Regions from separate parts of the Hungatella sp. L36 genome, predicted to be linked through region 2. Evidence: riboswitches for the same ligand, from Rfam matches in the RefSeq annotation. Region 2 holds a riboswitch; the other holds the start of a gene.

Region 1 (5,584 bases), on a different contig from region 2:
GCTCTTTTTCTTTCCGTCTTTATCCACGCAGTCCCAGGTGAGAGCCGTGATCTTTCCATCCTTCACGGTCATGGAAACCTGATCCTTGTATCCGTTGCTGTCGAACTCCGGCGCCTCATAGGAGAAGGATCCGTCGTTCCAGCTGCTCTTTGCCGCGTTTTCCGAAGATGCCTGACGCAGGCAGTCCTTCACTCCGTTTACAAATCCGTACAGGTTGATGCTTACAGACGCCACCGTATCGGTATAGCCATCCGCGTCGATTAAGTTATCGAGAGACTGGTTATCCAGCACGTATTTCACGACCGCATCCGCCTGCTCATGCCACTTCGGGCCGTCCTCCGTCATCACATACTCGCCGTTCATGGATAAGTTGCTCTTCAGCTTTCCGTCCTTATCCACGCAGTCCCAGGTAAGAGCTGTGATCTTACCGCCCTTGATGGTCATGGCTACCTGGTCTTTATATCCGTTGCTGTCAAATTCCGGCGCCTCATACGTGTAAGACCCGTCGTTCCATCCAGCCTTCGTTCCGGCTTCTCCGGCTGCCTGCTTCAGACAGTCCTTCACACCGTTTACAAATCCGTATAAGTTAATGCTCACGGAAGCTACCGTATCGGTGTAGCCATCTGCATTGATCAGACCGTCCAGAGACTGGTTATCCAGCACGTATTTCACGACCGCGTCCGCCTGCTCGTGCCACTTCGGGCCATCCTCCGTCATCACATACTCGCCGTTCATGGATAAGTTGCTCTTTTTCTTTCCGTCCTTATCCACACAGTCCCACGTAAGAGAGGTGATCTTGCCGCCCTTGATAGTCATGGCTACCTGATCCTTGTATCCGTTGCTGTCGAACTCCGGCGCCTCATAAGAGTAAGATCCGTCGTTCCAACCGGCCTTTGTTCCTGCTTCTCCGGCCGCCTGCTTCAGGCAGTCCTTCACACCATTAACAAATCCATATAAGTTAATGCTCACGGAAGCTACCGTGTCGGTATAGCCTTCTTCATTGATCAGACCGTCCAGAGACTGATGATCCAGCACGTATTGCACGACTGCATCCGCCTGCTCATACCACTTCGGGCCGTCTTCCGTCATCACGTACTGGCCATCCATGGAGAGATTGCTCTTCAGTTTTCCGTCTTTATCAACACAGTCCCAGGAAAGCGCCGTGATCTTGCCGTCCTTGATGGTCATATTCACCTGATCCTTGTATCCGTTGTCATCGAATTCAGGGGATTCATAGGAATATGTACCGTCATTCCAGCCAGTCGCTGTTTCCTCTGCCTTTGTTGTCTCTTCTTCCACGGCTTCGCCTCTGGCTTCGGCAAGTGCCTTTTCCACCGCTTTAATGATCGCGTTGCTGCTGAGTGTGGCGCCTGAAACCGCATCCATATCCAGCGTCTGTTTTCCAATAATTGCATCCGGAAGGGATGGTACTACCTGATCCAGAAGTGTCTCTTTCTCTCCCACTACATCGATCGATTCGATCGCCTTTGTGGAAACCTTAACCGTTACGGTAACGGGTCCGCCGTATCCGCGGGCAGACGCCGTGTACGTTCCCGCCGTGTAGATCGCCGGACGTGCCATATCGTCAATTGCTTTGTAAAGCGGATCGGATCCGAGTATTGTTGCTCCCGCCAGAACCACCAGCGCACCCAGCCCGATCAGTCCCTTTTTCTTCGTATCCATACTGCCTTTATTCATGATTTCCTCCTGAAATGTACGATTTACTACTTTGTTTTTATTTTAACATATTCTTAACGATTCAAGCAATGCTTTTTTTAATGATTTTGATTATTTTATAAAATTTTTATAACTTCATGTATAATTCTGGAAATTGTGTTATACTATGAAGGGTAATTGCTGGAGAATTGGAAAAATATGTAGGAATTTGGTACTTTATTATGCTAATTCAACACAGTATTGCTCGAAAGTACGAAGAACAGGAAAGAAAATGATGAGTGCAGAGAATAAACATATCGGAAAAAAGAAGAAGGAACTCGTTCTGATCCTTGTTATTTTAGCAGTTTCCGCGCTTCTTTATGCGGGCACGCGGATTATTTTTTCAAAACCACCTATGAGAGTCGAAATATCGGTGGATGGAACTGTGATTGAAACCCTTGATTTAAATAAAGACACAGAGCTCACCGTCGAAGGCTGGAACGACGGGACGAACCACGTCGTCATCAAAGACGGAACGGTACACGTCACCGAGGCCAGCTGCCCGGATAAGGTCTGTGTCAACCAGGGGACGATCCGGCGGACCGGGGAAGCCATCATCTGCCTTCCCAACCGCATGATCGCCCGTATTACCGGCGGAGAATAATTTCTCCGCCTATTCTTTTGCCGCAACCTGGCGTTTTAAGTATCCAAACGCGCCGGAACGGCAGAGAACGCCGATCAGAATCGCCGCGATGGCCGTTCCGCACAGCGTGCTCATCAAAAACGGCGCTACATAGAAAAACAGGGCGACCTCTTTTCCCATAAGAATCGCCGCAACCGGATAACAGAGCGTCGCTCCGATTATACCGGTGCCGATGATCTCGGCCGCATAGGCGGCGGTCAGTTTTCCGGTCCAGCGGTAGGCCAGTCCGCAGAGCAGCGCCCCCACCATGCTTCCCGGAAATGCAAGAAGGCTTCCCGTACCCATCAGGTTTCTGATGAGCGACGTGCAGAAAGCGATGGCCACACCGTAGACCGGCCCCAGAAATACGCCTGCCATGACGTTTACCATGTGCTGAATCGGGAAACATTTCGACGCCCCGATCGGCACGGAAAAGGTGGACAGCGCCACCGCCAGAGCGGTCAGCATGCCGCTCACTACCAGTTTCTTAACATTGAATTTCATCTTCAGTTCCTCCTGTGTTTTTTTGTCACATACAAAGAGTCCGGCAAGCCGGACTCGTGCGCCGGAGCGCGGCCGCTTCAGCGGCCCCCGGATTTTTTTTGTTTCATAGGACAAACTTTCCCATGAAACAAAAAAAGCGCCCATACCAAACGTCTGGTATGGGCGGCAAATATCCCTGTCATCTCATATTTCCCTACGTTGGCATTATCCAAATCAGGTAATAGGTCGAAGTTTGAGCACTTCCTCTCAGCCCGCCGCACGAGCTCCCTGTTGTATGTCAGTCTATCACTGCCTGCTTTTTTTGTCAATCCTTTCTTTCGTCACCGAAGAAAAACAGAGCCACGGTTCCCGGCCCCGTATGGGCTCCGATGACGGTTCCGATGCTGTTGATCAGCACTCTGCCGTCCAGCTCCGGAAAACGCGCCTCCACCAGATCGGCCACGGCCCTCGCGTCGTCTTCGCAGGCTGAACAGGAAATGAAGCACTTCCCATTGTACCCGTTCTTTCCATCGGCGTGCTCTTCCATCATCCGGACCGCTTCCTGCATCGCCTTTTTCTTTGTCCTGATCTTATGGCGGGGAATCAAATGTCCCTCATGATCCATGTTCATCAGCGGGCATATGTTTAATACGGTCCCCAGCATGGCCGAGGTCGCCGAAATACGGCCGCCCCGCTTGAAGCTGGTTAAATCCGTGGAAAAGAACCAGTGATGCACGTGAAGTCTCCGCTCCATCGTGATCCGGTACGCCTCGTCCAGAGAAAGGCCCTGGTCGCGTAAATCCGCGGCCGCGTCCACCAGCAGTCCGTAGCCGGAAGAAGCCCCCAGGGAGTCCACCACCAGAATCTTCCGGTCCGGATACTCCTCCTTCAGCTCTTCCACCGCGCTGCAGGCGGAATTATAGGTTCCTGAAATGCCGGAGGAAAGGCTGATATGGAGAATATCCTTTCCCTCCTCTAATATAGCTCCAAAAAAATCATGGAACTCAGCCACGTTGACCTGTGATGTAGTCGGCATGGCGCCTTTTGAAATCCTGTTGTAAAACTCATCAAACGGCATGCTCTGTCCCAAATCATCCGGGTAGGACACCCCGTCCATTAAGTAGTGGAAGCAGACATAGGGAATCTGACGTTCGTCAAAATACGTTTTCTTCATATCTGCCGTGGAACAGCATGTTAATACAAATTGATTCATACTCCGCACACCTCCTTTTGTGATTAGCCTTTTACATTCTATCACAAAATTCGTCAAATTGGAATCTTTACCGTAAATTCTGTCCCTGCCTCCAGTTCAGACTGTACCGTAATCGTTCCGTGATAATAACCTGCAATGTGCTTTACAATGGATAATCCCAGGCCCGTTCCGCCCTGTTTGCGGCTTCGTCCCTTGTCCACCCGGTAGAACCGCTCGAAGATACGCCCCAGGGATTCCTTTGGAATTCCCATGCCGTTGTCCCTTACCCGTATGATCATTTCCTTGTCTTCTTCAGTGATGGTCACCCAGACCTCTCCGCCCGGTTTGTTGTATTTTATGGCGTTGCTGAGCAGATTGCTTAAAAGCTCCGTCATCTGGCGGGCGTTGGCGTAGATGCACAGCGGCTTGCAGTCCGCGTGGACCAGAACTTCGTGAAAGGCCGCCAGCGGCTTCAGCGATTCCAGCACGTCGTCCAGGACGATGGACATCCGGACGTCCTGGCACACCATCTCGGCCTCCTTCGTCTCCAGCCTGGAGATCATCAGGATATCGTTGATCAAGCTGGTCATGTGGACCGCTTCTTTCTTGATCCGCCGGATGAAGTCCTTTTTCTGTTCCTCATCCTGAATAATTCCGCTCTCCAGAAGCTCTGCGTAGCCCTGTACCGACGTGATCGGCGTCTTTAACTCGTGGGAGGCGTTGCTGAAGAATTCCTGCCGGATCTGCCGCTCCAGTTCGATCTGGTTTAAATACTCCTTGACATTCTTTGACATTTCCGTCGTCGTCTCCGCGATAATGTTGATTTCCGGATACTGGTACGTCTCAAAGGTCAGCTCCGTATAGTCTCCGTTGACCTTCAGCATCTCCTGCGATATCTCCTTCAGCGGCTTCGTGATGGAGGCCGCAAAGCTGTCGGCCGAGCAGGCGGAATAGATGAGCGCCACCAGAAAGCTGAGCCAGACGGCCGGAAGAAGGAGGATCAAATACTCCTTAAATCCGGTAAACGGTACCGCCATCCGCAGTATATAGTCAGAATGATCCGATTCATAAGCCACGTACAGCATATTTTTCTTCAGCGTATCGGAATATCTCCTGGAGGAGCCGCTCCCCGATTCCAGTGCTTCCTTAATCTCCTCCCGGTCCAGGTGATTGTCCATAGAAGAAGTATCCACCACGCCCGTATCGGCCGCGACGCTTCCGTCCTTTCTGATGACCGTAAAACGGCTGCTGTTGTCATTCACCGTCTCCTCCAGCATCATCACCTCGCCCTGTAAATCCCCGCTATAGTCGAGAACGCTGTCGATGGCCCGCAGAGTGTAGGTCATGTCCTTTCTGGAGCTCTTTAAGAGCGCGCTGCTGGCTGCTATATAAAAGATGGCGCTGCTTAAGATCAGCGCCGCCAGGATTACCTGAATAAATTTTACAAATATGGCCTTCCGCATATCAGCCTTCCTCCGTCTTCACAAAGCGGTAGCCCACGCCGCGCACCGTGCGGATGCAGAAGCCGCCTTCCTCGCCCAGCTTCTGGCGGAGCGTTCGGATATGCATAT
Region 2 (5,584 bases):
GAATTATCATCGAAGAAACCGACTCCCGGCGGCGGCGGTGCGGCTGCACTGGGCGGTGCAGCAGGGGTATCTTTGGGGCAGATGGTGATTAATCTGACTCTTGGCAAGAAAAAATATGCGGACGTGGAAGAGGAGATGAAGGAGCTTTTAGAGCAGCTGGAAACTCTGAAAGCAGAGTTTCTTCATCTGGCCGACGAGGATGCGCGGGTGTTCGCACCTCTGGCGGCAGCCTACGGTCTGCCAGGTACTACGGATGAGGAAAAAAAGCGAAAGGCCGAGGTGCTGGAGGGCCATCTCCTGACGGCAAGTCTCGTTCCGCTCCACGTGATGGAAGATGCGCAGAAGGCTCTGGTTATCATGGACATTCTGGCGGAAAAGGGGAGCCGGATGGCGGTCAGCGACGTGGGCGTGGGCGTACAGTTTATCCGAACGGCCTTAACCGGCGCGGTCATGAACGTATGGATCAATACGAAATCCATGAAAGACAGGGAGAAGGCAGAGGAACTGAACCGGCAGGCAGACGAGATGATGCGTTCCGGGACAGCGGCGGCGGATGCGGTCTATCAGAAGGTGGAAAACGCGCTGCGCTGAGACGTGCCTCCAGAAGAGGAAGATACAGACTGACAGAGCGTGAAATGAGAGGATTGAACGGATGATTACATTAAAGGGTGCAGAGGTTTCTGCAAAGATAAAGGAACAGACAGCAGAGATGCTGAAACAGTGCGGCGGCAGGATACCGAAGCTTGCCATCGTCCGTGTGGGTGAGAGTCCGGACGACTTGTCGTATGAGCGGGGGGCGGTGAAGAAGATGGCGGCATTTGGCCTTTCCGCTGAAGTCTATGCCTATCCTGCGGACATTGATGATGAGGCGTTTAAGGCGGAGTTTCAGAAGATCAACGAGGATCCGGAGGTCGATGGGATTCTCCTGCTCCGTCCGCTGCCGAAGCAGATCCACGAGAGAGATATTGAGCGCATGATCGATCCGGAAAAGGATTTAGACGGAATATCACCGGAAAATATAGCAAAGGTGTTTGCCGGGGACAGCTCGGGGTATGCGCCATGTACCGCAGAGGCGGTGGTGGAGACATTAAAAGCCTTTGAGATCCCGATCAGCGGAAAGCGGGCGGTGATCGTGGGCCGCAGCATGGTCGTCGGGAAACCGCTGTCCATGCTTCTGTTGAAAGAAAACGCCACGGTTACCATCTGCCACACGCGGACCGTGAATCTAAAAGAGACCTGCCGGAACGCTGAAATTCTGGTGGCGGCAGCGGGCCGGGCAAAGATGCTTGATAAAGAGAGCGTGGGAAAAGACGCGGTTGTGATCGATGTGGGCATCAATGTGGATGAGAACGGAAAACTCTGCGGAGATGTGGATTTCGAGACGCTGGAGGGAACCGCTTCCATGGCGACGCCAGTTCCGGGAGGTATCGGCGCGGTAACGACGGCCGTGCTTGCGAAGCATCTGGTGATGGCGGCAGCGGGAAAAGGGTGAATGGAAAATATAAAATGACATTCAGAATATTAAACTGGACATAGAGAATGATATCAAACCACAGCTAAGGCTGTTAGCAGAAAACTATGTTCCTGCTGCTATACGTTATGAAAGCGAATCAGCAAAAATATCAGCTCTGGAGGCTGATGTAGAAATCATGAAGAAGGTGATTTCGAAACATAGTGAGAAGCTGCAGTAATTAGCATAGTAAGAAAAGATGAGATAAAAGAAGGCAAGAGGACTGCGCCGCACGACGCAGCCCTCTTACCTTCTTTTTTTAATAATATAAATAGAACCGGTTTAAGAACTGATCGCCTGCTTTTTCACCTGCGCGATTGCCTTTGCCACTGGCGGCAGGCTGAGAATGACAACGGTTGCGATTGCTTCCGGCACGATGTAGGTGGCATTATATCCCAGCGTGTATAAAAATGGGTTCATACCTTCCGGTGCATAAGCGGCAAAAAATATGTAGCCGGAGAGCACATGGCAGATATAACGGCTGAAGATACCGAAGAGATAGCCAGTGATCAGACCATGCTTTTTCGAACTGAAAAGCCCGGCCAGTCCCAGTCCGGCGAAGGCCATCGGGTAGTCGAGAAGCACCTGAAGCGGAGCAAAGATATACGGTTCGATGAGGAACTGCAGGATTCCGTAGGCCATTCCGGTGATCAGGCCGGTTTTGGCCCCGTAGATGTAACCGATCAGGCAGATAAACATCATGGAAAATAAGGTGATGGAGCCGCCGAAGGGCAGGGAAGCCACCTTAATGTAGGAAGTCACGACTGCGAGAGCCATGGCTGCGGAACAGGTAACAAGCTGTTTCGTCTGCATCTTCTGCGTCTTAAGGGATACTTTTCCCAGCTTATAGATGACGAATAACAGTGCGGCCAGTAAAATGATGAGCAGGCCATAGCCGGCGGGCTTCAGCAGATACTCTTCGCTGTCTGCCGCGTAGGTTAAGAAAAATGACATAAAAAAATCCTCCTTTGTTTACACACAGGAGGGGACTACTTTTGATGAAGTATGAATCATACTGCTTCCTTACGCCGGCATTGTCCGGTTCAAGTAGTGAGGGTCATGTAAAAAATTCCATTCTCAGCCAATTGGCTCCCCTAGCGTGTCTTTTTCTGTTTTATTTTACGTGTGTGAGTATATCGCAAAAACTGCCTGCTGTCAAGATCATGTGTGTATGAATAGAAGTTCCAATTCTGCGCATGATAAAGGAAAGATTAGAAATGTATGACAGATTTGGAGGTTATTCTATGACAGGCTTTATCATAGCATTGATTTCAGGAGCGCTGATGAGCATCCAGGGAGTTTTGAATACAGGGGTCACGAAGCAGACCAGCATCTGGGTGTCAGCCGGGTGGGTGCAGCTGACAGCGTTTATCACCTGTATTGTCATCTGGTATTTTTCAGGGAGAGAAAATATTTCGGGAATCCTGCAGGTGGAACCGAAGTACATGCTTCTGGGCGGAATTATCGGCGCCTTTATCACATATACCGTAGTGCGTAGTATGGGCTCGCTGGGACCTGCAAAGGCGGCTCTCATCATCGTCATTTCCCAGATTATCGTGGCATACGGAATCGAACTGTTCGGTCTGTTCGGAGTGGAAAAGGTCGGATTTGAATGGAAGAAACTGCTTGGCGCTGTTGTGGCGGTGATTGGTATTATCATATTTAATTAGATGGAATATGAAAAAAAACGTTGGGTATCCGAAAGCAGGGGAGGAGCGGGGAACATGGAGATCCCGTTCCAGCCTGTGCCTCCGGAGGTCCGACGTTTTTTCGGCTGTGAACAGTAACCTTTCCCTGAAACTTGGAAATAGTGCTTGTATTTACTGGTATCTTTTTGTAGAATAGTAACATAGGCTGAAGATGGTATCCTTTCCCTGAGAAAAAAGGAGGGATATCATGAAATATAGATATCAGGCAGTAAAAATGGCTGTAATACTCATATGCGTGTTGGCTGCAGGCGTATGCTACAGCTGTGATGGAAGGCAGGACGGATGGGAATCCGGGGAACTGCCGGTTATGAATGCCCCGGGTGATGCGGGGACGAGTCGGGCGGAAGATGCGCCGGAAGGAAATGGGGAGGCGGGGGATTCTGATCCTTATGGGAACGCGAAGGAATCAGATGAGACGGAGATCCCGGTTTTAGAAGAGACGGCGGTTTCTGTCTGTTACGTACATATCTGCGGAGAAGTTGTGCTTCCGGGTGTTTATGAGATGGAAGAGGGGAGCAGGATTTTCCAGGTAGTGGAGCGCGCTGGCGGATTCACGGAGCGTGCGGCGGCGCAGTATCTGAATATGGCTCAGGTTGTCTGTGACGGTATGAAGATCGTGGTTCCGGATGGCGAATCGCTCGATGGGGCGGAACGCTACGGGCTTGATTCCGAAGGCGGGAATCATGGAGCGGGCAGCTCAGGCGCCGGTGTGATCATGCCGGAGGGGAAGACCGCGGGCGGCAGTACGGCAAAAGAAAAAGTGAAAGTGAATTTGAACACGGCCGCCAGGGAAGAGCTGATGACCTTAAAGGGGATCGGAGAAGCAAAGGCCGACGATATCATCGCTTACCGGGAGAGCCATGGCGGGTTTCAGAAGATTGAGGATATCAAGAAGATATCCGGTATCAAGGATGCGGCATTTGAAAAGATCAAAGATGACATAACAGTGTGAGTGGAAGATAGAGGTGTGACATGGCACGTATTTTAGTAGTGGATGATGAGAAACTGATTGTGAAGGGAATCCGGTTCAGTCTGGAGCAGGACAACATGGAAGTGGACTGCGCCTATGACGGAGAGGAAGCCATTAATTTAGCGAAGCAGAAGGAATATGATGTGGTGCTCCTCGATGTGATGCTGCCGAAGTTTGACGGTTATGAGGTCTGCCAGGCCATCCGGGAGTTCTCCGAGATGCCGATCATCATGCTGACGGCAAAGGGCAACGACATGGATAAGATTCTGGGGCTGGAGTACGGCGCCGATGACTATATAACGAAACCGTTTAATATTCTGGAGGTAAAGGCCAGAATCAAGGCGATTATGCGGAGAAATACGAAGAAAAGCAGACGGGAAGGCCGGGCCGAGTCCAATGTGGTGACTTCCGGTGATTTAAAGCTGGACCGCGACAGCCGCCGCGTCTTTATTGGTGAAAAAGAGATTAATTTAACAGCCAAGGAGTTCGATCTGCTGGAGCTTCTGGCCTGTAATCCGAACAAGGTCTACAGCCGGGAACAGCTGCTTACGTACGTGTGGGGCAACAAGGCCATGGATTCCGGCGATGTCAGAACCGTGGACGTCCATGTAAGGCGTCTCCGTGAGAAGATCGAGCCAAGCCCCAGCGATCCCAAATATGTTCATACGAAATGGGGCGTCGGATACTATTTCCGCGCCCAGTAAAGAAGAGATGATGGAAGAAACGATGGAAGAGGAGGATATCTGCAGGTCTGACGCCGCAGATTCCGCCTTTTCTTTCATCCGCCGGGAGGGTGTGGCGGCGGAATGTGAAGGATGAGAAGAGGTCAGAGAGATGGTATATACAATCAGAAACGTGAAAGCAGAGGATCTGGATCAGGTCACAGAGGTGGAAGCTTTATGCTTTCCGGCGGCAGAGGCCGCGACGGGAGAGTCTTTTCGGAAGCGGATCGAAACATTTCCGGAAAGCTTTCTTGTGGCAGAGAATGAGAGCGGGAAAATCATTGGCTTTATTAACGGCTGTGTAACGGATGAGAGAACCATACGGGATGAGATGTTTGAGGACAGCGGACTCCACCGGGCGGACGGGATGTATCAGAGCATTTTCGGGCTGGACGTGATTCCGGAATACCGGAGGCAGGGCGTCGCGGCCGATCTGATGAATCACTTGATTCAAACGGCGAAGGCGCGGGGAAAAAAGGGCATGATTCTGACCTGCAAGGACCGTCTGATCCACTACTATGAGAAATTCGGCTACCGCAGTCTGGGGATATCCGGGTCGGTACACGGCGGAGCCGTCTGGTATGATATGCTTCTGGAGTTTTAAAAACAGAGCCATATGTTACAGTTCACAGCCCTGTCGATCTTTGCTTCCCGGTCTGCCCCGGCTGGCTTA

The links. Region 2 has a riboswitch for thiamine pyrophosphate ahead of thiT (energy-coupled thiamine transporter ThiT). Riboswitches for the same ligand answer to the same signal wherever they lie in the genome.
Region 1: it holds a riboswitch for thiamine pyrophosphate, as region 2 does, so the genes downstream of both, thiW (energy coupling factor transporter S component ThiW) here and thiT (energy-coupled thiamine transporter ThiT) in region 2, are expected to answer to the same signal.

The regions. Positions count from the first base shown of each region.
Region 1 covers NZ_JACOPC010000006.1:128,840-134,423, forward strand. Annotated here, with positions in the region: gene H8S80_RS16200 (FMN-binding protein) at 1-1,698, opposite strand, end outside; gene H8S80_RS16205 (NusG domain II-containing protein) at 1,949-2,320, shown strand; gene thiW (energy coupling factor transporter S component ThiW) at 2,330-2,842, opposite strand; TPP riboswitch at 3,015-3,122, opposite strand; gene H8S80_RS16215 (DegV family protein) at 3,147-4,034, opposite strand; gene H8S80_RS16220 (sensor histidine kinase) at 4,088-5,476, opposite strand; gene H8S80_RS16225 (response regulator transcription factor) at 5,478-5,584, opposite strand, start outside.
Region 2 covers NZ_JACOPC010000008.1:115,929-121,512, reverse strand. Annotated here, with positions in the region: gene H8S80_RS19075 (cyclodeaminase/cyclohydrolase family protein) at 1-591, shown strand, start outside; gene H8S80_RS19070 (bifunctional 5,10-methylenetetrahydrofolate dehydrogenase/5,10-methenyltetrahydrofolate cyclohydrolase) at 653-1,492, shown strand; gene thiT (energy-coupled thiamine transporter ThiT) at 1,793-2,464, opposite strand; TPP riboswitch at 2,514-2,616, opposite strand; gene H8S80_RS19060 (DMT family transporter) at 2,755-3,180, shown strand; gene H8S80_RS19055 (helix-hairpin-helix domain-containing protein) at 3,407-4,171, shown strand; gene H8S80_RS19050 (response regulator transcription factor) at 4,192-4,893, shown strand; gene H8S80_RS19045 (GNAT family N-acetyltransferase) at 5,024-5,515, shown strand.